3 regions of the Pseudarthrobacter sp. As-47 genome follow, and region 1 is predicted to be linked to each of the others. Evidence: riboswitches for the same ligand, from Rfam matches in the RefSeq annotation. Region 1 holds a riboswitch; each other region holds the start of a gene.
The links. Region 1 has a riboswitch for cyclic di-AMP ahead of AC4BCK_RS21765 (LysM peptidoglycan-binding domain-containing protein). Riboswitches for the same ligand answer to the same signal wherever they lie in the genome.
Positions count from the first base shown of each region.

Region 1 (7,605 bases):
GCCGCGATGACTGTCACTGTTACCCGTTGCCGAGACCAGTTGTCGAGCACTTCCGTCAATTGCCGCAAGCGGCCGCTCTTCCTGTGCTGTGTGTTTGCAGTCATGGTTGCTCCTGGTTCGGAATGGACTGCCGTGACTGCAGGGCGGACCAGATGATGACGATGGCTACCAAGGCCAGGGAGATAAACCCTAGGCCTGAGTACCCGGCGGCTGTCAGTACGGGGCCGGCCAAAGCCCCGCCTGCGGCTCCGGCAGTGTTCATGGTCAGGTCAGAGATGCCCTGGAGTGCGGGCCGGTCCTGCAGTTGCGCCGACTCAGCGACCAGGGCTGACCCGCCGACCACGGACGCGGACCAGCCGAGCCCCAGCAGAATTAGGCTCACGGTCACGGCACTGCGGGAGTCGGCGGCGATGCCTGCCAATACCAGCGAGACCAGCAGCATTCCCTGCCCCACAAGAATGGTGCGCAGCCGCCCGACTTTGTCCGACATCCAGCCGAAAATGGGAGACAGGGCGTACATGCCTGCAATGTGCAGGCTGATGGTCAGTCCCACCACGGTGAGGCTGGCCCCATGGTCGCGCAGATGCACAGGGGTCATGGACATCAGTGCCACCATCGTGGCGTGGCTGAGGGCGACTGCCGCTACCGCATACCTGGCACGCGGGGTGGTGTACAGAACCCGCAAACCGCTCTGGGGCCGGGGCGCGGCAGGGTCCGGCACCCGTGCAGACATCGCGGTCAGGAGGGGGTCCGGCCGCAGGCCCGTCGCATAGACGACGGCGGCTGCAAGCTGGGCGACTACGGAAAAGGCAAAAGCCCCTGTCAGAGGGGGCAGGCCAAGGGCGGCGCCGACGCTCTCTCCCGGATCGAAGAGGTTCGGACCCAGGACTGCACCGATCGTCGTGGACCACACCACTATGGAGAGGTCCCGGCCCCCGGACCCGGGCAGGGAAAGGTCAGTTGCGGCGAAACGGGCCTGCAGGTTCACGGCGGAACCTGCACCAAGAAACATCAGGCCCGCCAGCAACAAAGGAAAGATACCCAGGGCGGCGGAGGTGATGGCCGTTACGGCGCCGGTGCCCGCAATCAGCGCGCCCAAGGACAGCGAGATCCGGCGGCCGCGGGCTCTAGCCAGCCGGGCCAACGGGACGGCGGCGAGAGCGGCGCCCAAGGTGCTCATTGTGGCGGCCATGCCGGACCAGGCATTGGATCCGGAGAGCTGCGCGGCCAACAGAGAACCCAGGGACAACGTGGCGCCCATGCCGATGCCACCGAGAACCTGCCCGCCGACCAGGACAGGAATGACACGACGCTGGAGCCGCTGGTTCCCCCTCCCCGGTGCCCCGGAAAGAACGACCAGGTCATGCCCCGGGCTCCCATCAGGTCTCAAGTCTTCCGCCGACTTCTTGTCCATGCCTATCCTCCTGGCGTACTCCAGCGCGTACCGCGCCAAAATAAATATACCCCACGGGGTATCTCGGTCCTCGGGGAGTGAAATTCGTGGGTACAACAAGACGGTCCGGTCGCGGCCGGGAAACGTCTTGCTCCGCACAGGCCAGCCCGGCGCGTATGAGGTCGTCATGACCCGCGGTACGTCTATTGCCGGTCAAAAGTTCCCATGCGCAAATGTTTATACATTTGTGATTTTCCGTGTAGATTTGGGCCCGTGCCGCCCGCCAGGCGCTGCACCCTTGGCTTGTTACCGAACCCTGCCGCCTGCCAAGGCCCATACATCACAGTCTCCGGCAGGGGCGGGGGAACCAAAAATACGGATTCGAAACTGAGTCCTTGGGGTTAAGCCGCCGGCATCATGTCCGGTGGCCGGGTGACTCCCACCCGCATCCGACAGCTCACCTCGCAGGTATCGGGAGAGGTTAAGCAATGTCAAAGAAAAATGCCCGCCACAGGGCCGCCTCCAACAGCACCCTGTCCGCCCTTTCACGCAGCGTCTCCAGCCATGGAGGAGCGGTGGGCCGCCAGGCTGCCCTCGTCGCCGTGGGATCCGGGCTCGTGCTGAGCATGGCCGTCCCGGCCCATGCGGGAGCCACGGCCTCCGATCCGCAGGGGGGAACCGCTTCAGGGACCATCTCCTCCCCGGCAGGACTTCCCGGCCAGGCTCCGGCCCAAGGAGCCTCCGTCCACACGGTGGTCGCCGGGGACACCCTGGGCCAGATAGGAGCGCTCCACGGAATCCCCCTGGATGAGATTCTGTCGCTGAACGGGCTTCACATGGCTTCCATCATCTATCCGGGGGACGTCATAACACTCTCCGGGACAGCGGGCACCCCCGCCCCGGGACGGGCGGCTGCTCCGGCACCGGGCGCGACCGCAGCATCCGCCGCGGTGGCGTACCAGTCTTCGGCCCTGGCGCCGGCGAGCGTGGGTGGCGGGCAGGGGGCGCCGTCTTCACTCAATGGGGTGATTCTGGCCGCGGCGCAAGCCCAGATGGGCGCCATCCAGGACTGCACGGTGCTGGGGGAAGTGGCCCTGCGGTCGGCTGGGATCCAAGGAGTCGGTGATGAATCGCCCGAGTCCCTGATGGCCTACGCCACGCCGGTATCGACGCCGGAACCCGGTGATTTTATCTACTATGCCGACGGTGGAATGGGCTTTTCGCATAACGCGGTCTACCTCGGTGACGGGCAAGCCATCCACAGCGGATGGAACGGCAACCAGACCGTTGTCTTCAGCGTCAATGTCGGTTCCGGACCTTCCTACTACCGCGTGAACGCCTAATTCCTGACGTCCGCGGCGCCTGGCCACGCAGGCAGGCACCGCGGACGCACAGCGCCTGATAACTGAGCGAAACATCCGCAATGCGCAGCAGGCGCCCCGATACCCAGGCTTTACACGCCGACGTCCGGACCCGTACCGTCGACAAAAATGAAATGTATAAACATTTAGGACCTTTTGGCCATTCCGAGGAGCCAGCATGCCATCGCCTACCACCGGCACTTCCCGTAACCGACCCTGGACCATAGCGATTTCCGCCCTCGGGGTGGCAGTGCTGATCCTGCTGGTTGGGATTTTCGCGTATCAGGGAGGGGTATCCCAAGGTGCCGGCACCGAAGCGGCACCCCGGGAATCCGCGGCTTCCGAGAGCGCGCCGCTGGATATGTCCCGCAGAACAGCGGACGACCCGACAGCACTTGGCCCGGTCGACGCCCCGGTGGTCCTGGTCGAGTACGCAGACTACCGCTGCCCTTTCTGCGGGCTTTTCTCCCGCGATACCCTGCCGCCCCTGGTGGAAAAATACGTCAAGAGCGGTGAGTTGCGCGTTGAATGGCGTGACCTGCCGGTTTTCGGCGATCAGTCCACCATGGCCGCTGTCGCCGGCCGCGCAGCCGGGAACCAGGGCAAGTTCTGGGAGTTCAACAAGGCAGCTTTCGCCATCGCCCCCGAACGGGGACATGCCGATCTTTCGCGGGAGCGTCTGGTGCAGATCGCACAAGAGGCCGGCGTGCCGGACATGACCCGGTTCGAAGCGGACCTGGACTCCACGGAACTGCAGCAGGCCGTTTCAAGAGATGCCCAGGAAGCGGCATCCCTGGGGGCCACCGGAACACCCACATTCCTGGTCAATGACACGCCCCTGGTCGGTGCGCAGCCTTTGGCGACCTTCGAAAAGGCCATTGAAGCTGCGCTCAAAAAGGCTGAATCCCAGTAATGGTCATCGGATACGCGGGCGCCTTCCTGGGAGGCATCCTCACCCTGTTGAGCCCCTGCTCGGCGCTTTTACTGCCGGCCTTCTTCGCGTACGCCTTCTCCACCAGAACCCGGCTCGTCGCGCGGACCGCCCTCTTCTACCTGGGCCTGCTTTCCACGCTGGTGCCGCTGGGCGTGTTTGCCGGCACGCTCGGATCCCTCGTAACCCAGCACCGCGGCATCCTGGTCGCCTCAGGCGCCGGAGTTGTTATCGTCCTGGGCCTCGCCCAGATCGCCGGGATCCGGATGCCGTCCATACTCCGGAACAACGCCCAGGCAGGGTCCTCCCGCCTTTCGGTCTTCGCCCTCGGCGCTGTCTATGGCATCGCCGGGGTATGCACCGGACCCATTCTGGGTTCCATCCTGACCGTGGCGGCAGTGGGCAGTAACGCCCTGTACGGGGGAATCCTCCTGGCGGTCTACGCGCTCGGTATGGCACTGCCCCTGTTTGCGCTGTCCCTGCTGTGGGACAGGCTCGGCATTTCGGGCCGCCGCTGGTTGCGACCACCGCCGGTGACCATCGGCCGGTGGTCCAACTCCTGGGTCATGATCATCTCCGGCGCCCTCTCCATCGGCATCGGGATCCTGCTGCTGGTCACAGACGGCACTGCCGGGCTCGGTGGAGTGCTCACCGTCACCGACCAATTCCAGCTCGAATCCACCGTCAGCGGAGCAGCTTCCGGTGTTCCGAACACCGTCTTCGCACTGCTGGCCGCGGCCATACTGGCGGTCACTGCCGCCCTGTACTTCAAAAGCCAGCGAAACGGGCGACCCGCCAGCACCGACGCTCAGGCGGAATCAGAGGCAGCCATGAACAAGGAGAACCAATGAGCCCCCGTGTGTCTTTAAAGTCAGCCCTGGCCCAATGGCCCGGCCGACGCTGGCAGGCCGCAACCGTCGCCGCGCTGGCCACGTACGTGGTGGTGGCAGTACCCACCGACCTCATCGACACTCCCCTGTTCAGCCGCGAGGTGCCGCCCACCTGGTGGTCCTTCCCAGTCCTGGCTGTCACCGCCGTACTGACAGGACTGCTGCTGGCCACCTATGTTTCCCGCGACCCCGCCTCCCCTGGTGAAGAGGGCGAGGAGGAGGGCCGTAAAGGGAAATTCGGGGCGGCAGGGGCCATCGTTTCCTTTTTCGCGGTCGGGTGCCCGGTCTGCAACAAGCTGGTGCTCCTGGCGCTGGGTACCTCCGGGGCCATGCAGTACTTCGAGCCGATCCAGCCGCTGCTGGCGGCGCTCTCCATTGCCCTGCTGCTGTGGGCGTTCGTTAAGAGGGCAACCTCTGAGGACCGCTGCCCGCTGCCGCGCAGCAAGACCGCCGTGGCAGCGGCAGCTGATGGGGGAAAGCAGGTTTCACCTTAGTCCCGCCGGGGCGGGTTCGCCTTGCACCCGAAGGCAGTTGCCATGGTCACGCGGTCGCCCAGGACATAGCTGCGCCGGAACTCGAGGTCACGGGCCCGATGGCAGCCGGTCCGCTCGATCAACAACAGTGGCGAGCCCTCGGCACACCGGAGCAGGAGCGCCTGGGCGGGGCTGGCGAGTACGGCAGTGAGCTGCTCCGTGCCGCCGTCAAGGACCACGCCGCACCGCCGGTCGAGCTCCCCGTACAGGGACGCGTCACGGAAATCGGCCTCCAGTAACTTCCCAGCGGTGGCCGCAGGCAGCCAGACCTGGTCCAGGCCGATCGGTTCATCATCGGCAAGCCGGATCCGGGAGAGGTGGAACAGCTCTGCCTCCGGAGGAAGGGAAAGCTTTGCCGCCACCTCCGGGTTGGTCACCAGGTGCTGTTCCAGGACCACGCTGGCGTGCTGCATGCCGGACTCACGGATGGAGGCAAGGACACTGTAGATCGGCCCGTAGGCCGTGCTCCTGCCGGCCACCACCGTCGGCTTCCGCCCGGGGTGGGCGGTGATGTGCCCGGCGTCGCGCAGGGGTTTCAGCGCTGCCCGGATCGTGCCCCGGCTTACCCCGTACCGCTGGGCCAGTTCCAGTTCGCCCGGGAAGCCATCGATGAATTCCCCGGCAAGGACCTCCTGCAGGAGGTCGGCGCTGACGGTTTTCCACAGCGGGCCGCCACCAGCCCGCCCAGCGGCGCCGCCCTCCGCAACTGATGCGAACGCTTGTCCCTGCTGATCCTTCACACCGCTCCCGACGGTTGATTCCACAAAGCTGCTGGCATATCGACGTTACTGCATGCGGCTTTCCAACACCCCGGGCTACATCCATCGGGTTCCTGCTGCAGCCTAGATTGCACCGCCCATCGAGCCGCCTCCCGCGGCTATATGCAGCACTGGGTCAGGGGCGTGCTCATGGTTCAGGTTTCGCGAGCACGTATCCGGTGCTGCTTTCACGGGTGGGAAAGAGGGCTGAGCCATCGGCCAGTACGGCCTCGGGAAGGACGAACTGGCCGGAGTCGAAGACCGCGCCGGATTCGAGATCCATCCTGGCCGCTGTGCCGTTGATCCGCGCATACACCGCTCCGTGCCCGGCGGCGAAGACCTCGGCATCTTTGGCTGTTTTGCTCCAGAGCACACCCGTCCCGGGGCGCACGGCCTGGAGAACATGGTCACCGCTTGGCTGCCGGGCCGTGAACAGCACCGTTCCGGTCGCTGCATCAACCCTGGCGATGCCCGCCGGCGTGCCGGATGCCTGGGCCAGTTCTTTCCCGGTCTGCAGATCGTAAACCACCGGGACGCTTGAGTTTCCGCCCGCCGTCCACTCAAGAACCACCACGCCGCCGCTCGAGGGGCCGTAGCTCGCGCGGAACACCACGTGCGCTTCCGGGTCCGCCCCGGGCAGGCGGCGAAGGTCGCTGGAGTTCCACAACACCTGGCCGGTGCCGGCGTCAACAGCGGACAGCGCCGGACCCTCACCGAGCAGAACGGTGCCGTGATGCTCGTACAGCGCTGTTCCCGGCCAGGCGGCGAGGTCAACCACTGCCCCGGTATCGGCATCCAGGACTGTGCCGGGCGCTTTCTCGGCGGTGAGTCCTTTGGGAGTGTTGGCGAAGATCAGGCCACCGGTGGAGGGACCTGGCACTTCTGTGGGACCCCACAGTTGTTCACCGTCATCCACGGCGAATGCCGTGGCCACCGTGACGCTGACGGGCCCCTTCCCGTCCTTACGCGCGTCCGAATCGAGGATGACAATGGAGGGCTCACCGTTCACAGAGGTCAGCACAGTCCCCACGCAGGAGGGGTTCGTGTCGATCCTCCACTGGGTGCCGGAGGAGTTGAAGCCGTAGAAGCTCAAGTTCTCCCGGCCGCCGGCAGGAAAAACGGAACCGGTGAAGGCCGGGCCGCTCCCCTTGGGCGCGCTGTCCACGGACACACTGCTAACGGAGCGGAACCCGGGAAAGTAACTTTCCCCTCCGGCGCTGGAAACCGCCCGGGTCAGCGGCTCCCCCACCTCCACCCGCTGGGCACCGACGCCGGAACCGCCGCCGGAGCACGCGCTCACCAGCAGCAGCACAGGGGCGGACAGGGCGGTCACCATCACCCACGAGTAATGTTTATACATTTGTGGCAGGCTACCACGCCCCACAGGCCTCCAGGCCGGGGGCGTCACCGCCCGAAGCTACAGCCTGGCGTAGGCCCAGCCGCCCCATTGGCGCCGGGCCAGGTGTGCGATGGCTGCCGGGACAGTTCCAACACCTGGGGCCAGGTCTTCGTCGTCCATGCCTGCCGAGCGCATGCTGTTGCCGCAGGCGAGGATCCCCACGTCCAGCTGTCCGGCGTTGGTGATGGCCTCGGCGGCGGGTGAATTGTTGGCAAGGAGCTTAACCCCGGGCCCCTGGACCACCACTTCAATGCCCGTTCCCTGGCCGAGCGCGGCACGTGCGTTGGCGGCACTGCGCAGGATGCCGGCCAGGGCATCCTCCTCGAGCGGACCCGCGGAA
Region 1 is NZ_JBYZMU010000002.1:153,214-160,818, forward strand. It holds gene AC4BCK_RS21755 (hypothetical protein) at 1-104, opposite strand, end outside; gene AC4BCK_RS21760 (MFS transporter) at 101-1,414, opposite strand; cyclic di-AMP (ydaO/yuaA leader) riboswitch at 1,708-1,878, shown strand; gene AC4BCK_RS21765 (LysM peptidoglycan-binding domain-containing protein) at 1,882-2,736, shown strand; gene AC4BCK_RS21770 (DsbA family protein) at 2,933-3,667, shown strand; gene AC4BCK_RS21775 (cytochrome c biogenesis CcdA family protein) at 3,667-4,536, shown strand; gene AC4BCK_RS21780 (hypothetical protein) at 4,533-5,069, shown strand; gene AC4BCK_RS21785 (GntR family transcriptional regulator) at 5,066-5,848, opposite strand; gene AC4BCK_RS21790 (PQQ-binding-like beta-propeller repeat protein) at 6,015-7,226, opposite strand; gene AC4BCK_RS21795 (DsrE family protein) at 7,284-7,605, opposite strand, start outside.

Region 2 (7,605 bases), on a different replicon from region 1:
TCAGCCGCGAGATCCCTCCCACCTGGTGGTCCTTCCCGGTTCTGGGAATTACAGCGGCCCTGACGGGGCTGGTCGTTGCTACCTACGTGGCCCGCATCCCGGCCCCGGCCGCCGAAGGCAAAGAGCGGTTAGGAGCAGCCGGCACCATCGTCTCGTTCTTCGCCGTCGGATGCCCTGTCTGCAACAAGCTGGTACTCCTGGCCCTGGGAAGCTCCGGTGCGGTGCAATACTTCGAGCCCCTCCAACCGCTGCTGGCCGTCGGTTCCATCAGCTTGTTACTTTGGGCCTTCCTTAAACGCGCCACATCCGAGGATCGGTGCCCCGTCCCGCAGCCACAGACAGCGGCCGCTACCCCGGCTGAAGGGTAAGCAGGATACCGGCGCACTGTCCCGCTGCCTTGCCGGCGCCGTTTCACCCCACCCGGCCGTCCCGCGTCCGTGCTAGTCACGGCTGCCCGGAACCGCCTTGCACCCGAACGCCGTCGAAATAGCGAACCTTTCCCCCAGCACATAGCTGCGCCTGAACTCCAGCGTCCGGGCCCGGTAACATCCGGTCCGCTCGATGAGCAAGAGCGGGGTGCCTTCCGCACATCCAAGATGACCGGCCTGCGCAGGGCTCGCTGCGACGGCGGTGAGCTGCTCAGTGCCGCCATCGAGTACGATGCCGCAGCGGCGGTCCAGTTCGCCATACAAAGCGGTGTCTGTGAAATCCACATTGACCAGCTCCCCAGCCACCTCGGCAGGGAGCCAGACCTGGTCCAGTCCGATAGGCTCCCCGTCGGCCAGACGCACTCTTGATAGGTGAAAAAGCTCCGCCTGTTCACCCAACGAAAGTCGTGCCGCCACCGCCGGGTCCTGAACGTTATGCTGCTCCAGCACCACGCTGCTGTGCTTCATTCCTGACTCACGGATGGAGGCTAAAACGCTGTAAATCGGCCCATAGGCCGTGCTGCTGCCGGCCACTACCGTCGGTCTCTGACCGGGATGTGCGGTGATGTGCCCCGCATCCCGCAATGGCTTCAACGCAGCCCTGATAGTTCCCCGGCTGACCTTGTATCGCTGCGCCAACTCCAGCTCACCGGGAAAGCCTGAATCAAACGCCCCACCCAGGACCGCGTCCAGCAGATCAGCGCTGACCGTTTTCCACAACGGACGCCCGCGTGCCTTCAGCGCGCCCCGCGCGGGGTCTACTGATTCCGCCGCTCGGACTGATTCGGTCGCAATCGGTTTAGTCACAGGAGACCTCGGCTGAAGCGCTGTCATAGTACGACGTTACTTCAGGCGGGCGCACAGCGCTTCTCCGTACAGTGTCTCTTCAGCAGGCAGCAGCGGGAACCGGCTGAGTGCGGTTGGGAAGTTAGCCATTGCCCACGCTGGCGCTCACTAACGCCCTTCCCCCAATTCTGACCCGCGACGAAGCCGACAACGATTTCCGCCGTGAGGCTGTCCCAAAGATGGGGACGGTGATAGCCAACCAAGGCGGTGACCACACCAGCGCGCAGGAAACGCCACAGCCCTACGGCGAGTGGCGTGGCATGTTGCGGCTGGACGTTCACCGGCAAGCTACTGGTCAGCCGTGGGCGGGCTCACCGGTGATGCGGTGATCGGCATGGTTGAAGGTTTCGCGGATGAGCCGTACCAGGTGTCCGTCATGGAGGGAGTAGATGACGTGTCGGCCGTCTTTCCGGGTGTCCACCAGCCCGCTGAGACGGAGTTTGGCCAGGTGCTGACTGACTACCGTCCGGGGAACGTTGGCTGCGGCGGTGAGCTCGGTGACGCTTCTGGGGCCTTGGGAGAGTTGCCAGAGCAGGTGCAGGCGGGTCGGTTCGGCGAGCATCCGCAGCGTCCCTGCGGCGGTTTCGAGCAGCTCCGGCCCGGGGGTTACCGGGTGGACCAGGGAAGGGGTGTCAGGGGCGGGGCGGGGTGTGCCGTGGGGCTGGCTGCTCAACGCTCTGCTCCTTTCCCGCCGCTTCCATGGCTGCTGCGGTGTCATGCCGGGGCCAGGAGGCGAATGCTCCTGCACTGCCTATCATCGCAATAATTGTCAGCGCCACCGCAGCCCAGCCCAAACCGGCGACCGCGCCGACCCAACCAGCCAGCGGATACGTCAGGATGTAGCAGGCATGGGAGAGGGAGAACTGGGCCGTGAACACGTAAGGCCGGGTGTCCTCGGTGGAGGCATCACGCAGCAGCCGCGCCGCCGGTGTAAGGATCGTCGCGTTGGCCGCGCCGAGCAGGAACCACAGGCCCAGCAGCAGCCACCACCCCGTCCCCGGGACGCCGGCCAGGGTCAGCGCGGCCGCTCCGGCCAGGACAAACGGAATGACCGCGGCGCCGGTGAGCATCATCGCCCGGTCCCCGAACCGGTCCAGAACCCGTGGGGCTGACAACGCCACGATCATGGAACCCACACCGAAACAGGCCAGCGCCAGAGCAAGATCCGTGTCCGGCCGTTGCAGAACGTCCCGGACGTAAACAACGGTGTTCACCAGTACCAGCGCCGTCGGGGCGGCAACCACCAGGTTCAGGGCAAGCAGGGACCGCAGCCGCCGGTTGCGCCAAAAGATCCGCGTGCCCAAGGTGGTCCGGTGCCACAGCGAGGTCTGCGGAGCTGCGGTGGCCTGAACCTTCGGCAGGACAGTGATTGCCACCATAAAGGCAGAGAACAGGAATCCGGCGACGGTGCCGAGGAACAGGTTGTTGTAGCTGAGCACGGTCAGCAGCAGCGCCGCCGCGGCCGGGCTGACGAGCGCTTCCATGTCGTAGGCCAGCCGGGACAGCGACAGGGCCCGGGTGTAATCCCGCTCGTCGGTGAGGATCGTGGGGATAAGGGACTGGAACGCCGGGGTGAACGTCGCAGAGGCTGACTGAAGCAGGAAGATCACCACGTAGATCTGCCAGACATCGGTGATGAAGGGCAGGCACAACGCCATTCCTGCCCGGATCAGATCCGCCCCGATCAGGACCCGCTTCTTTGGCCACCGCGCCACCAGGGCGTTGATTACCGGGGCGAGGCCCACGTAGGCCAGCATCTTGATAGTCAACGCCGTACCGAGAACGGCCCCGGCATTGCTGCCTGCCAGGTCATACGCCAGCAGCCCCAAAGCCACCGTCAGCAGGCCCGTGCCGATCAGCGCCACGATCTGCGCCACGAACAGCCGCCCGTACGTGACATTCCTCAGAACAGACAACATCCGGCCCGACACCTTGAATGCAAAAGTGCGCGTGTATGCACTTATAGTACGTGACCGGAGTGAATGCCGAACTTCAGGCTGTTAGGACCGCTGACCGCTACGACTTGTAAGCGGGCCCTCGGTCCGCGGCCGAAGACTCTTTGACGAGGGACTGCAGCAGGACGCGGCCGCCGAATTTGACTGGTCCCAGAACCTGTACGAAGCGCGCGAAAGACAGTCCCCACCTCCGAGGAAGCCAGGGAGCGCCCTGACCCTACACAACAGGGTCCGGTGTTCGGAAGGTTGCTGACAGTGCGGGTCTGCTTTTCATCAAAACAACTGCGATCCGACGGATTCGAAGCAGGAAGTCCGGTCCGCTATCAGATGTAGGCGGAGGGATTGACGGTCGTTCCGTTCACCATGACCTCGAAATGAAGATGGCAGCCAGTTGACGCCCCGGTCGTACCAACGCCCGCAATCTGTTGGCCCTGCGCGACTGTTTGCCCAACAGAAACACCAATGCTGGCCAGGTGGTTATAGGTGGTCTTCAACCCGTTGCCGTGGTCCACAACGATCCGGTTGCCGCCGCCATACGGGCTCCAGCCTGCCTCCACGACTTTCCCTCCACCGGCAGCGGACACCGCCGTCGAGCATGCTCCTGTCAGGTCGATGCCGGTATGCAGTTCCCCTGCAGCTCCCGTAATGGGGCTGACACGAAATCCGAAAGGCGAGCTCACGTTCATGGCGGCCAGTGGGGCTCTCAGGCCCTTGGACTGCGCGCTCGGGGCGGCCTTAGCCGCCGGTGCCACAGGGGCCGGTGCCGCAACCGTTCCGGCGGCCTCCACCGGTGCTGCCGGTGCAGGAGTTGGGGCGGGCTGGGACGTAACTGCCGGGCGGTCAAAGGTCAAGACCGCGCTCGGCGCTGCAGATACTGCAGCCTCAAAGTCAGGAATCGCGGATGTGGTGATCTGGCCCGGAACCTCGGCGCGAGCACCCGAGTCGGCCTGCGCGGCCGAAAGGGCAGTCAGGGCAATCATTCCCGTGACGGCGGCTGAAACACCCCACTTTTGGCTGCGGAGCAGAACGGCAGCGTCATGGAGACGGAGTCGGCGGCGCGGCCCGGGAGCAGGAAGGGCACGGCGACGGCCGTGTCTGGGCTGGGCAGACAAGATAGTGGTCCTCTCGGCGCCGGCGAAGTTAGCTGTCGGATTCGGACGAGTGGACTGTCCGGCTGCTGGGGACGCGCGCTAACGCAGCCGCCAAGTAGCTTCACCCCAAGGTGCGCTCTCGCGCGCCGTAAGTGGATCCTCCGCGCCCGCCTTGAGAAGGTCATGGTCATCGGCCGCCGGCGGGGTTTGGCGTAGCGGCCCATGCATACCGGTAGGGGTATGCATACCAAGACTAACGACGGTTCGCATAAGTTACAAATTCGTTATCCCAGACCGATGGCGGCAGCGGCGGGAGAGAAAATGGTGCCACGGATTCTTTTTTGGTGGACAGGTCCGGCTCTCCTCGTCCTACTTGTTGGCCGCGCGGCCAAGCCATTCGAGCGGGCCTCCTATCCTAAGAAACACGAACGCCATCCCTATCAGCACAGCCAGCGCTGCGCGGGAAAGGTACATCCCCAGACTGGACATCAAAGTGCCAGCCGCTTCCAAGGCTTCGCGGCTGCAAAATTATTCCGGTTGCCCGTCTAAATCCTCAGGGCAGTCAACGGCGGATCTCTGGCCGCCTAATTAGGCAGATCACCGGGCCCTAACAACGGCAGGGCTTGTCCTCAGGCACCTCCCATGGCGGTTCCGCCAACAGGTATTGTGGCCGGGCCACGTGCTTACCCATTTTCCGGCGCTGCAGCGAAGTACTTGCGTCCCCTTCCCGGGGCGGCAACATCCAACCCAACAGGCCTGTTTCCTGCTTGTTCATGTTCCGTGGGCTTAGTCATGTCATGGTCACCGCTGGCTTCCAGAACGCCGGGACGATTCCGGTGACCAGTGTGCCGAGGCGGGCTGCTGCTGTCAGCTCCAGGCCAGTATCGGTCAGGTTGTCGCCGCTGATGACCAGGACGCGCCCGGCGCAGGCAGCTTCCAGCCAGGCGGCGTCATTGCGGTTCCTTCTGTTCAGTTGCTGGGAACACATCAGGAGTCCATCAACATGGAGTTAAACCACTTCACCATCGGCCACGATGCAGGTGCAGGTGTTCCGGGCAGGGGACAGCCTACTGCAGGATTTCGCTATAGCTGGCGCTGAAAGACATCTCGAATCCGTGTTTGAGCAGGACCGAGACCAGCGCCGACGTCATCTCCCCACGCGGTTCGCCAACAACAACATTCGGCATCAGGGTGTAGGCCAGCACGGCTATGTCGGTCTTTCCCAACCCGCCCCCGCTCAGAACCATTCGCGCACCAACGGAGGTGACGTCTTCCACCACCTCCACCGCCTCGCGCGCACTCAGCCCGGGTGCCTGACACTGCAGATGACAGACGGCAGGATCGAAGGTCAGGGACGATATGCCCTCCAAATCACAGCCTTCGGTGATGAATACCATCAGGGACAAGGCCGCTCCGAAGCCAAGAGATCGCCGGCAGACAGCGCAACGGCTGGCTGTGGCCTTGACCGTCTCGATGTATTGGGCTGTGTCCCTGCCCTTGAAGCCCGGAGTTGTTCGTCCCAAGCTACATTGCTGGTGATGGGCATTTCCGCAATCCAATCCGTGACGCCAGGCCCACGTGCGCCATGACGCACACATAGGGGTGACTTGTGAATTCGTCGAATATCCGACGCTAAGGAACTGCAACTGGCTGGGGCGCGGATTTGCCGCGGGTTAATGCCCCCGCCCGTTGGAATCGGACGGTCGCGGCATTGATGATGGTGTAGCGCCGGTTAGTGCCGTTAGCGTCGGTCGGTTTGTGCGTGGTGGGGTGCTGGAATAGCCAATCGCTTCCCCGAAAACTTCGGGCGGGCCGGAATCCCTCACAGACGGTACACAGGTTTATCTCAGGTATCTCTTATTGGGCATGTGGGAGCCTTGATGGTATCGGAAGGAGATGCGATGACGGCGGTAGTGAATTCACGGGTTCGGGCGTTGGGCGCGGTACGGCGCTGGACGGTGACAGGGATGGTGCTCGCGGGGCTTGCGACTGCTGGTGTCGGTGCAGGCCTGGCGACGGTGCAGCACCAGTCCACCACCGGTCAGGTGGCGGCGGCGGTGCAGCAGGCACCGGCGCCCGCCGCGGCAGGGACGTTCGGGAAAGTCCAGGCCGCGCAGAACGCCCCGGCCGGCGCCGTACCGCAAACAGCGACCAGAGCCTCCTGAGCGTGGCAGCATTCCCGGCCGCCGGGTTTGATGCGATCGGCACCACCGTCGGCGTGCACGCGACAGACCCATCCGCCCTGGACGATGCTGTGCGCACGGCCCGGGACTGGCTTGAGCGCCTGGATGCCGTCGCCTCGCGGTTCCGGGCCGATTCGGAAGTGGCGGCGATCACTGCACGTTCGTCCCGGGCCCCGGTGGCTTTGGTTCTTAGCCCCCTGCTCGGTGAGGTGCTTCAAGCCTCCCTGGACGCCGCGGCCCTCACCGGCGGTCTGGTCGACCCGACAGTCGGAGCGGCCCTGCTCAGAGCCGGTTACGATGACGATATGGCAGTGGTCAAAGACAGGGCCGCCTGGACGGTGCCCGGTGATCCGGCACCGGCGCCGGGCTGGCGGCAGATCAACTACACGCCCGATGTGCGGTTGTTGGTGATGCCGGCCGGCACGGTGCTGGACTTTGGCTCCAGCGCCAAAGCCTACGCCGCTGACCGGATCGCGGCTCTGCTGGGTGAGACCCTGCCGGGCGGTTTCCTGGTGGACCTTGGCGGGGACATTGCCGTAGCAGGCCCACCGCCGGAGGCCGGCTGGCTGGTACGTGTCGGGCACGGCGGCGGCCGCACCGATCAGGTCATCACGATCACGGACCAGGCTGTGGCGACGTCCTCAACCAGGGACCGGGCGTGGGCCAGCGGTTCCGGGACCGCCCATCACATCATCGACCCGCGCACCGGCGCTCCGGCGGAGCGGGTCTGGGCCGAAGTGACCTGCCTGGGCGCGACCGCCCTGGAAGCCAACGCCGCCTCGACCGCCGCCATTGTCCTGGGCGCTCAGGCGCCTTCCTGGCTGCGGGCCCACGGCATCGATGCCAGCCTGCACGCCATGGACGGTTCGACCGTGAGGACCGGGAACTGGCCTGCCTCGCACGACCCGGCCCGGGCCCTGTGAGCCCGGCGGTCAGCGAGGTTTTCTGGTTCGTTTCCCGGGCGAGCGGTGTCACGGCCTCGGTGCTGCTGACCGTGACGTTCATTCTCGGTGTTGTGACTTCCGGGCGTCGCCGGCCGGCAGGGATCGGCACCACGGTCGTGACCGGACTCCACCGGAACCTGGCACTGGGAATGATGCTT
Region 2 is NZ_CM177088.1:1,926,171-1,933,775, reverse strand. It holds gene AC4BCK_RS08915 (hypothetical protein) at 1-368, shown strand, start outside; gene AC4BCK_RS08910 (GntR family transcriptional regulator) at 441-1,235, opposite strand; gene AC4BCK_RS08905 (ArsR/SmtB family transcription factor) at 1,570-1,947, opposite strand; gene AC4BCK_RS08900 (MFS transporter) at 1,907-3,193, opposite strand; gene AC4BCK_RS08895 (M23 family metallopeptidase) at 3,553-3,915, opposite strand; cyclic di-AMP (ydaO/yuaA leader) riboswitch at 4,347-4,533, opposite strand; gene AC4BCK_RS08890 (hypothetical protein) at 5,111-5,308, opposite strand; gene AC4BCK_RS08885 (hypothetical protein) at 5,388-5,843, opposite strand; gene AC4BCK_RS08880 (hypothetical protein) at 6,222-6,485, shown strand; gene AC4BCK_RS08875 (FAD:protein FMN transferase) at 6,488-7,426, shown strand; gene AC4BCK_RS08870 (ferric reductase-like transmembrane domain-containing protein) at 7,423-7,605, shown strand, end outside.
Region 2: linked by a shared signal. The riboswitch ahead of AC4BCK_RS08895 (M23 family metallopeptidase) and the one ahead of AC4BCK_RS21765 (LysM peptidoglycan-binding domain-containing protein) in region 1 are both predicted to bind cyclic di-AMP.

Region 3 (7,605 bases), on a different replicon from region 1:
CAGAAAGGCGACGTAATCACAGCCCTCGGGAACCGCGCCATTCAGGACGCCTCCGAACTGACAGCCGCCGTGCATGAACAACCCGCCGGTGCCACCCTTGACGCCACCCTGACACGCGGCGGCAAACAACAACAAATCACCGTCACCCTGGGATCCTCCACGACTCAGCCCTGATCTCTCGGGCACGATATCGGACGCAATCACCGCCGCACCACCCGGCCGTGAGGCCAGCAAGGAGTCAACACCCCACCGATAGTGGCACGGGGTTCCCCTCCCGCGCCCCGTGAGGCGGAGGCCTTAACCTCGAGAATGTTTGCACGGAGGTGTGCCTTGTTTGGCCATTGCTGCAGGAGTCTACGTTTAGTCAAGAGGCTTGGCGTGAACGTCGACTCCTAAATCGTGCCGCGAGCAACACACCACCGCTGCGGTGAAGACGTTGAGCGAGAAAATCTATGAAGGGAAGACGTTGCGATACGGTGTTCCTGACTACCGCTGATGGCTATCCGTGGATTCGGAACAGACCGTCGGACCAGCCGCAGATGTTGGACTCACACGCAACTTAAGCTCCCCGTGTGTCATCCTTCCCCGGAAGAAAACGACGGAATAAGAATCAGTATGATCCGGCAACAACGAGGCCTCTATCAACGGTCAGCAGCCGAATCCGGCATGCGCGGCAACAGTAAGATGGGGCGCACGCACTCGCTCATAGTAAGCGTATCCCCGAGAGGCATTGGCTGTCGCCGTGCCCCTGGGCTTCAGGACAGGTAACCTTCGGGGACGTATGGGGTGTCGCGCTTTGTGATCGGTTGACTCGTCCGGCATACGCGGAGCCGATTCAGTGTCTTAGTCCTGCGAGGCGCAGGGAATTGTCGGGGTGACACCAAGCCCGGCTATGAGGTCCGCCACGTGGAGCTTTTGGTTCTGGTGCCCGGAGGCTTTGGCCGGCAGTTTAAACGCTCGTTATGGCTGCACCGGTTCTGGGCCATGATCGCTCCGCCAACGGCATCGATCACGGTCCGGCGGCATATCTTTTTTCAGGTCCGCGGTAAGCCGCTCGACAGTCCATCCCTGACCGCCAGGCGCAGCGTGCTGCCGGCAACCTGGGCAAACGCGGCCGCTTAGCTGATGACTTCGTCGATGAGACCCCCGGGGTGGAGGCGCAAAAGTTCAGCATAGAAGCCGCGGCAACCGCGGCCCATGGCTCTCAGGGCCCATTGACGTGCTTGCCATGCACAGCGGCTTGCACTGGCTTCAGCCGGAAGACAACGGACAGGGCACTGTTCCTGCACAGCGACGGACTATGCGGGTACCAGCGATGAGACCAGCACAGCTGAGCCAACATCCTCCAAGCCCGGCCTGTAGTTGCAGTGCCCGGCCCACCGCAGGGCAATGTTCACGGGTTATCAACCTCTCCGGCTGCTAGAGGCCTTCCCCGGCCCTTACATGGGGTCGCCGCGATCGCCGCTGCCGGGGTTGTCCTCGTGGGTCTCGTGAACGAAGACGGTCCGCGGCTGGTCCAGGTCGATGTCCGCGTCTCGAAATGCTTGCAGTGCCGCCGGGAGGGCGCGGTCCAGGGCAGCGGTTCGCGATGCGCGGTCGGATCTGGACCACAGGCGGGCCCTCGATTTCGAGAGCTCCCTCCCTAGCGCCCCTCAGGACGACATCGGGGGGAGGTGCACCTTCGGCGTTGAGCGGCGTTAGTGCCTGTGTGACGGTGGTGCGAATCAGGTCGGGGTTGGCGTGCGGATCGACGAGAAGGCGGAAGGTGAGTCGTACGGTCGGGTAGTGCGTCTGCACGACCAACGCGCCCGTGTAGACGTGCGCGTTGGGAATGAGCACGCGTTCGCCGTCAGTGGTACGCAGCAGGGTTTCGCGCACGGTGATGCCCTCCACCGTCCCCTCGTAGCCGGCCACTTTGATCTGGTCCCCCGACTTGAACGGGTCCCGCAGCAGCAGCAGGAACCCCGCGAGCAGGTTCTCCAGAACGTCTTTGAAGGCGAATCCCACGGCGACGGAGACCACACCGAGACTCGCGAGCACGTCCACCACCCGCACTGATGGAAACACCAAAGTGATGGGTACCAGCACGACGAACACGGCCACGGACAGGCTGTACAGGGCGGTGAACACCCTGGTCCGCGAGGGCCGTTCTTGCTTCTGCAAGCGCCGCTGCACGAAGGGCCGCAAGAGCATTCCGATCCCGGCAATCACTGACGCGACGAGAACGGCCGCTACCGCGCGGACTGCCAGATCCGCACCCCGCGCGAGGATGTCGTCCATGATTTGTGACCACGACGCGGCGATCAGGGCGATCAGCAGGCCGGCAGAGTCTGTGAACATGTGGCCGGCGTCGGCCCACCACCAGCCCAGGGTGCTGTTCAGGACCAGGCCCACCAGCAGAACCGCTGAAAGGTAGGTGCACAACAGCGTCTGTTTCGAGTCGGCGACGGCGGTGCGGGACCCGAGTTCCCGGCCCGCGCGGCGCTGCGCCCAGGACAGGACAGGCATGATCGCAAGGCTCAGGGCTGCGATGATGATGCCGGGCGTCGAGTGCCGGGCCTCGCCTCCGCCGGTCAGGGACCGGACCGCGTCCACGGCCACGAACGCGGCGAGGGCGAAGAAGGAGATGGCGATGATCCGCAGGGTCAGGTGCTCACGCCGTTCGGGGTCCTTGGCCGAGAACTGCCAGGACAGGGCCAGGGCGGAGGTCACCTCGATCACCGAATCCAGCCCGAACCCGATCAGAGCTGAGGAATCGGAGACTCCACCGGCCCAGAGCGCGACCACGGCCTCGATGACGTTGTAGGTGATGGTCGCTGCCGCGAACAACCGGATCCTCCGCGACAGGACAGCCCGCCGCTGCTGGTTCGGAATCTGCAGCACGGCTGTCACGCGAAGCACTCCCCGTCCGCGGCGCAGCACGACGGATCCACTGCCAGGACAATACCGAGCAGGTCCTTGATGGCGTGGCCCAGACGGGCATCCGCAAGTTCGTACCGGGTTCGCCTGCCGTCAGGGACGGCTACAACCAGGCCGCAGCCGCGCAGACACGTCAGGTGGTTGGACATGCTCTGCCGGGACACACCCAGGGAGTCCGCAAGATCCGAGGGGTAGGCCGGAGCATCGGAGAGGGTCAACAGGATCCGGGCGCGTGTCGGGTCGGAGACCGCGTAACCGAAGCGGGCCAGCACCGGCGCCTGCATGAGCGTTTGCACGAATCCAAAGTACAGCTATCGCTGTATTCAAGCAATCTTGTACTCAAGAATCAGCGATGCGCAGGCGGTGCGTCCCCTGGCCGGGCTGCGTGGTGGTGTCTTCACGGAGCTGCTCGCTGTAGCGGAGGCGGCGGATCCGGCGCGTCATCGAGACCATGAGGGTCACGACGGCGATGACCATAAACGCGGTCATGACAAACCCCAGCAATCCCGGCGTCACCATGTTCTGGGTAAGGCCTGGCCTCAGTCCGTTCGTTTCAGGGCTCGGCGGAGGTGTCGTGGTCAGCGAAACATATCCTTCGCTGGTCCAGACGGTTGGCATCAGGTTCATTCTTCCTCGCTCGATAAGGGGTGGTCCGGCGTAACTGAATGTCATTCGATGGCCCTGGTGGCGGATCCCGCTAACCGGCAAATTGGTGCTGCTGTTGGCGATGCGGCTCGTTCGCCACGCATCTGACGCCTTTTTCTTGGACGTCGGCAGGCGGTGTGGTCAGGCGCTTGCGGCTTGAAGCCTGCCCGATTTGACCCGGGCCACGGTACTGGCCAGGACAGCCGCCGCCATCATGGCGAAGGCGGCGATGCCGACGGAAAAAAACACCGAAGATGCTTTCGAAACCGGAACCACGGCGTCCGCAGCGACCATGATGGTCAGCCAGTAAGCAATCGTGGCCGCAATCCAGGCCACGCCGGCGGCAGTTGTCAGGCGTGGCCACCGCGTGAACCATGCCTTGCCGTTCCCGTGAGATAGAGCGACACTCACTGCCACAATGCCGGCCACGGCGATGATCTGGATGCCGAAGAGGAAGGGCCCCGCTACCAGGCCGATCGGAATGCACAAGCCTCCGATGAGCACGAGTCGACGCGCTCCGAGGGGCATACCATGTGGACGAACAGGGTCACCACCAGGCTGAGGAACAGCGGCAGAGTTCTGGCTTGGAGTGTTGGCGTTCATGTATCCCTTTTAAAAAGCGGCCGCTGAGGAAAAGCAAGGCTCGGCGCGATGGCCGGGCTGCTACAGCTGGCGCTCAGCGCATCCGACGTTACAGCACTTAGTGAATCCTCCATGCTCTGGGGGATGGGTCCAACATCCGGGCTGCGGATTTGACCCGGCCGGGATACGCCGAAGGCCGGTGATTCATTGCCCCCAAGGCATTGAATCACCGGCCTTCAGCGGTTTTTTATTTGCCTGGGCGGACGAAGGTGACGGCACCCTTGGAGGTCATCCAGGTCAGGGGGTGGACGGCTGTTTCGTTCTTTCCGTTGAGGCCGGAGCTGAGGACCTGGCCGTTGCCGACGTAGATGCCTACGTGGCCGGGCTGCATGACCATGTCACCGGGCTGCGGATCGGAGACAACGGTGCCGTAGTTCATGAACTGCATCGGGCCGAGGTCGCCCACGGGGATCCCTGCAGCATTGAGCGCGTTCTCGACCAGTCGTGTGCAGTCCTGGATCATGCCGATCTGGGCGTAGGCGGAGGAGACCATGGTGGCGTTGATCCCGCCGGCTGCCGGTGCTGCAACAGGAGCGGCAGCAGCAGGGGTAACGGTGATCTGGGCCTTGGCCGGGGCAGCAGCAGCTGCCTTCGCAACAACAGGCGCCGCGGCAACGGCGGCCTTGGGGGCCTCAACGGGCTTGGGTGCTTCCACCACAGGCGCTGCGGTTGTCTTCACGACAGGACGCTCGAAGGTGATCTGGACTGTAGCGTCCGCGCTGAGCGGGGTTTGTACCTGGCTGGCGACTTCCAGGTTTGTTGCCGATGCCGGCTCCGCTTCACGCTGGGTTGGGGCGTCTGCTGCCTGGGCGGCAATACCGCTGGTCAGCACGAGGCCGGAAGCGGCTGCAATGACGGCGGCCTGGCGGCCCACACCGCCGACGTTGTCAGCGACGGACTTTGTCAGGACTGCGAAGGCGTTCGTGTGGACGGGGACCGCGCGACGGCGGCCGTGAACTTTGCGAATGGGCATGAAAGGGCCTCTCCCACTGCCTGCGAGGTTAGCTGTCGGATTCGGATGGGAGACACCCGGCCGTGGTGATGCACGAATGCACCAGGCACGGCTTCACCCCAAGGTCTGCCGGAAGCAGGCCAATATGGGTTCCCCGTCTCTGCCGGACGAATTTGCGAACGGATCCCGGGCAGCGGCAGAGTTAGGCAAGTCTGCGAGGGAATGCCGCCTTCGGAGAAACCGGCACGGCTTTAGACCCTACGTCACAGCAGCCCCACTTGTCACATTTGCATAACGGACCGGGCGGCATGTTCTTACTTTGCACTTGCCGATATACCCCCAGGGGGTTTATTCGAGGTGTTGTCCGTAAAGTGGTATGTCCCACCGCGCCGCCTTTCACAGCCGTTCAACCCCAGCGCCCATCGCCTTCATCTTCATTTTCATTTTCATTTTCAAGGAATGGAAACTGACATGCGTGGAACTGAAACCGCTGAACCGCCCCCCGTCTCAGCCGCTACTTGTTGCAGCTGCTGCCCAACCCAAGCCTCTTCCGGATAAGCCACGGCTGCCGGCGCCAGTAACGCCGAATTCGCAGTGGAGGGTCTGACCTGCGAACATTGCGTGCAGACCGTCCGGAAGGCCGTGTCCCCGCCCTTGAGGGTGTGGAATCGGCCTCTTTTGACCTCGTTCCGGGGCGGCCGTTCCCGACTGATTGTCGGCAGCAAGCCGACAGTTCCGCTGTGCCTGAGGCTGTCACCTGCGCCGGCTACACACTCATCGGCAACTAACTTCTCCAGCCTCCCGCGCAGCGAACCTTCCGGGATGAGGCGGAGTCTCCTCTCAAGGAGGAACCATGGAAGACCACACCCAGCCTCACGGCGGCGGCCACGACGGCCACCACCAGGCCCGCGGTCTGAAGGTAGCCATGGTCGGTGACGGAGTGAACGGCTCACCGGCACTTGCCCGGGCCGAGGCCGACATCGCGATCGGCGCCGGCACAGACGTCGCCATGGAATCCGCTGGAGTAGTGCTGGCCGGCAACGATCCCCGGGCTGTGCTGTCGATGGTGGATCTCTCCCGGGCCAGCTACTGGAAGATGTGGCAGAACCTGATCTGGGCCACCGGCTACAACGTCGTGTCCGTGCCGCTGGCAGCCTCCCAGATACGTTGGACAAGAGGCTGTGACCGGCAAGTAAAGCTCCTGCCGGTAGGCTTAGACCCTGTACAACCTGCACGGAAGGGAGGAACTGTTGTGACCGCATTATCGCGTGGACCTTTCCCCGCGTTCCTCCTGCGTGCAGGCTTCCTGACGGTGGCCCTGGCCATCATTGCCGGTATTTTCGGCATGCACATCATGACTGGGGCGCACCACATGAGCGCCGCGCACACGATGCCGGCAGCAGCCGCCGGATCGTCCATGGGCGTGCAGGGAAACCCGGCCGGGCAAGTTCATGCAACGGGGGCGTCCCCGGACGGGACGGCCGTTACCCAGGCAGCACCTGAGTCGCCGTCGTCCTGCGCCCCTGCAGGTTCCTGCCCTGAAATGTCTGCCGGGGTCAGTGTCTGCGTGCTGGCCCCGGGAAACACCACACTGACCGCCCCTGCCCCCGGAACGGCGCCCTACGCCTTGCCGGAGTTCGGGGTGGGGGCCGCAGCCAACATCAACTATTCCTACTCACCGGACAGCCCCTCTCCCGGTGACCTCTGTATCAGCCGGACGTAAACCGGCACTGACGGCGCCGTGTCCTGCCCGCAGCGCATACTCTCCAGCCACTTCGGCATGCATCAAGACAGGCCCTTCCGGGCCGCCTCCACGTGCAGTCCAAAGGCGCGCCCATGCGCCGCTGATACTTTTGAGGACCCTGATTTTCATGAAAAAGACCCTGGCCATTTCCGCTGCCGCTATCGCAGCAGTAATCGCCCTCGCCGGATGTTCCGCCGGCTCTGATGCCGGAAGTCCGGCAACCAGCATGCCCGGCATGAATCACGGCAGCTCGGCGATGCCATCGACGTCAGCCCCGGCGACCACGGCCGCAGCTTCGGTGGACTTCAACGATGCGGACACCATGTTCGCGCAGATGATGATCCCGCACCACACCCAGGCTGTGGCCATGAGCGACATCATGCTCAAGAAGGAAGGCATCCCCGCCGCCGTGAGGGACCTGGCCACCAAGATCAAGGCAGCCCAGGGGCCGGAGATCGAGAAGATGACCGGCTGGCTTCAAAGCTGGGGACAGCCCACGCAGATGCCCGCTGACATGCCCTCGGCACACAGCATGGAGGGCATGATGGGCGAGGACGACATGGCAAAGCTTGAGGCCGCCCAGGGCACCGAGGCCGCGAAGCTGTTCCTGACCCAGATGATCGCCCACCACGAGGGCGCCGTCATGATGGCCAAGACCGAAACAACTGACGGCAAGAACGCTGACGCGGTCCAGCTCAGCAAG
Region 3 is NZ_CM177088.1:1,990,956-1,998,560, reverse strand. It holds gene AC4BCK_RS09275 (S1C family serine protease) at 1-174, shown strand, start outside; gene AC4BCK_RS09270 (mechanosensitive ion channel family protein) at 1,420-2,193, opposite strand; partial or broken gene AC4BCK_RS09265 (cation efflux transmembrane domain-containing protein) at 2,299-2,892, opposite strand; gene AC4BCK_RS09260 (ArsR/SmtB family transcription factor) at 2,889-3,215, opposite strand; gene AC4BCK_RS09255 (hypothetical protein) at 3,259-3,537, opposite strand; gene AC4BCK_RS09250 (hypothetical protein) at 3,706-4,053, opposite strand; gene AC4BCK_RS09245 (NlpC/P60 family protein) at 4,394-5,179, opposite strand; cyclic di-AMP (ydaO/yuaA leader) riboswitch at 5,183-5,376, opposite strand; partial or broken gene AC4BCK_RS09240 (heavy metal translocating P-type ATPase) at 6,060-6,314, shown strand; gene AC4BCK_RS09235 (DUF305 domain-containing protein) at 7,030-7,605, shown strand, end outside.
Region 3: linked by a shared signal. The riboswitch ahead of AC4BCK_RS09245 (NlpC/P60 family protein) and the one ahead of AC4BCK_RS21765 (LysM peptidoglycan-binding domain-containing protein) in region 1 are both predicted to bind cyclic di-AMP.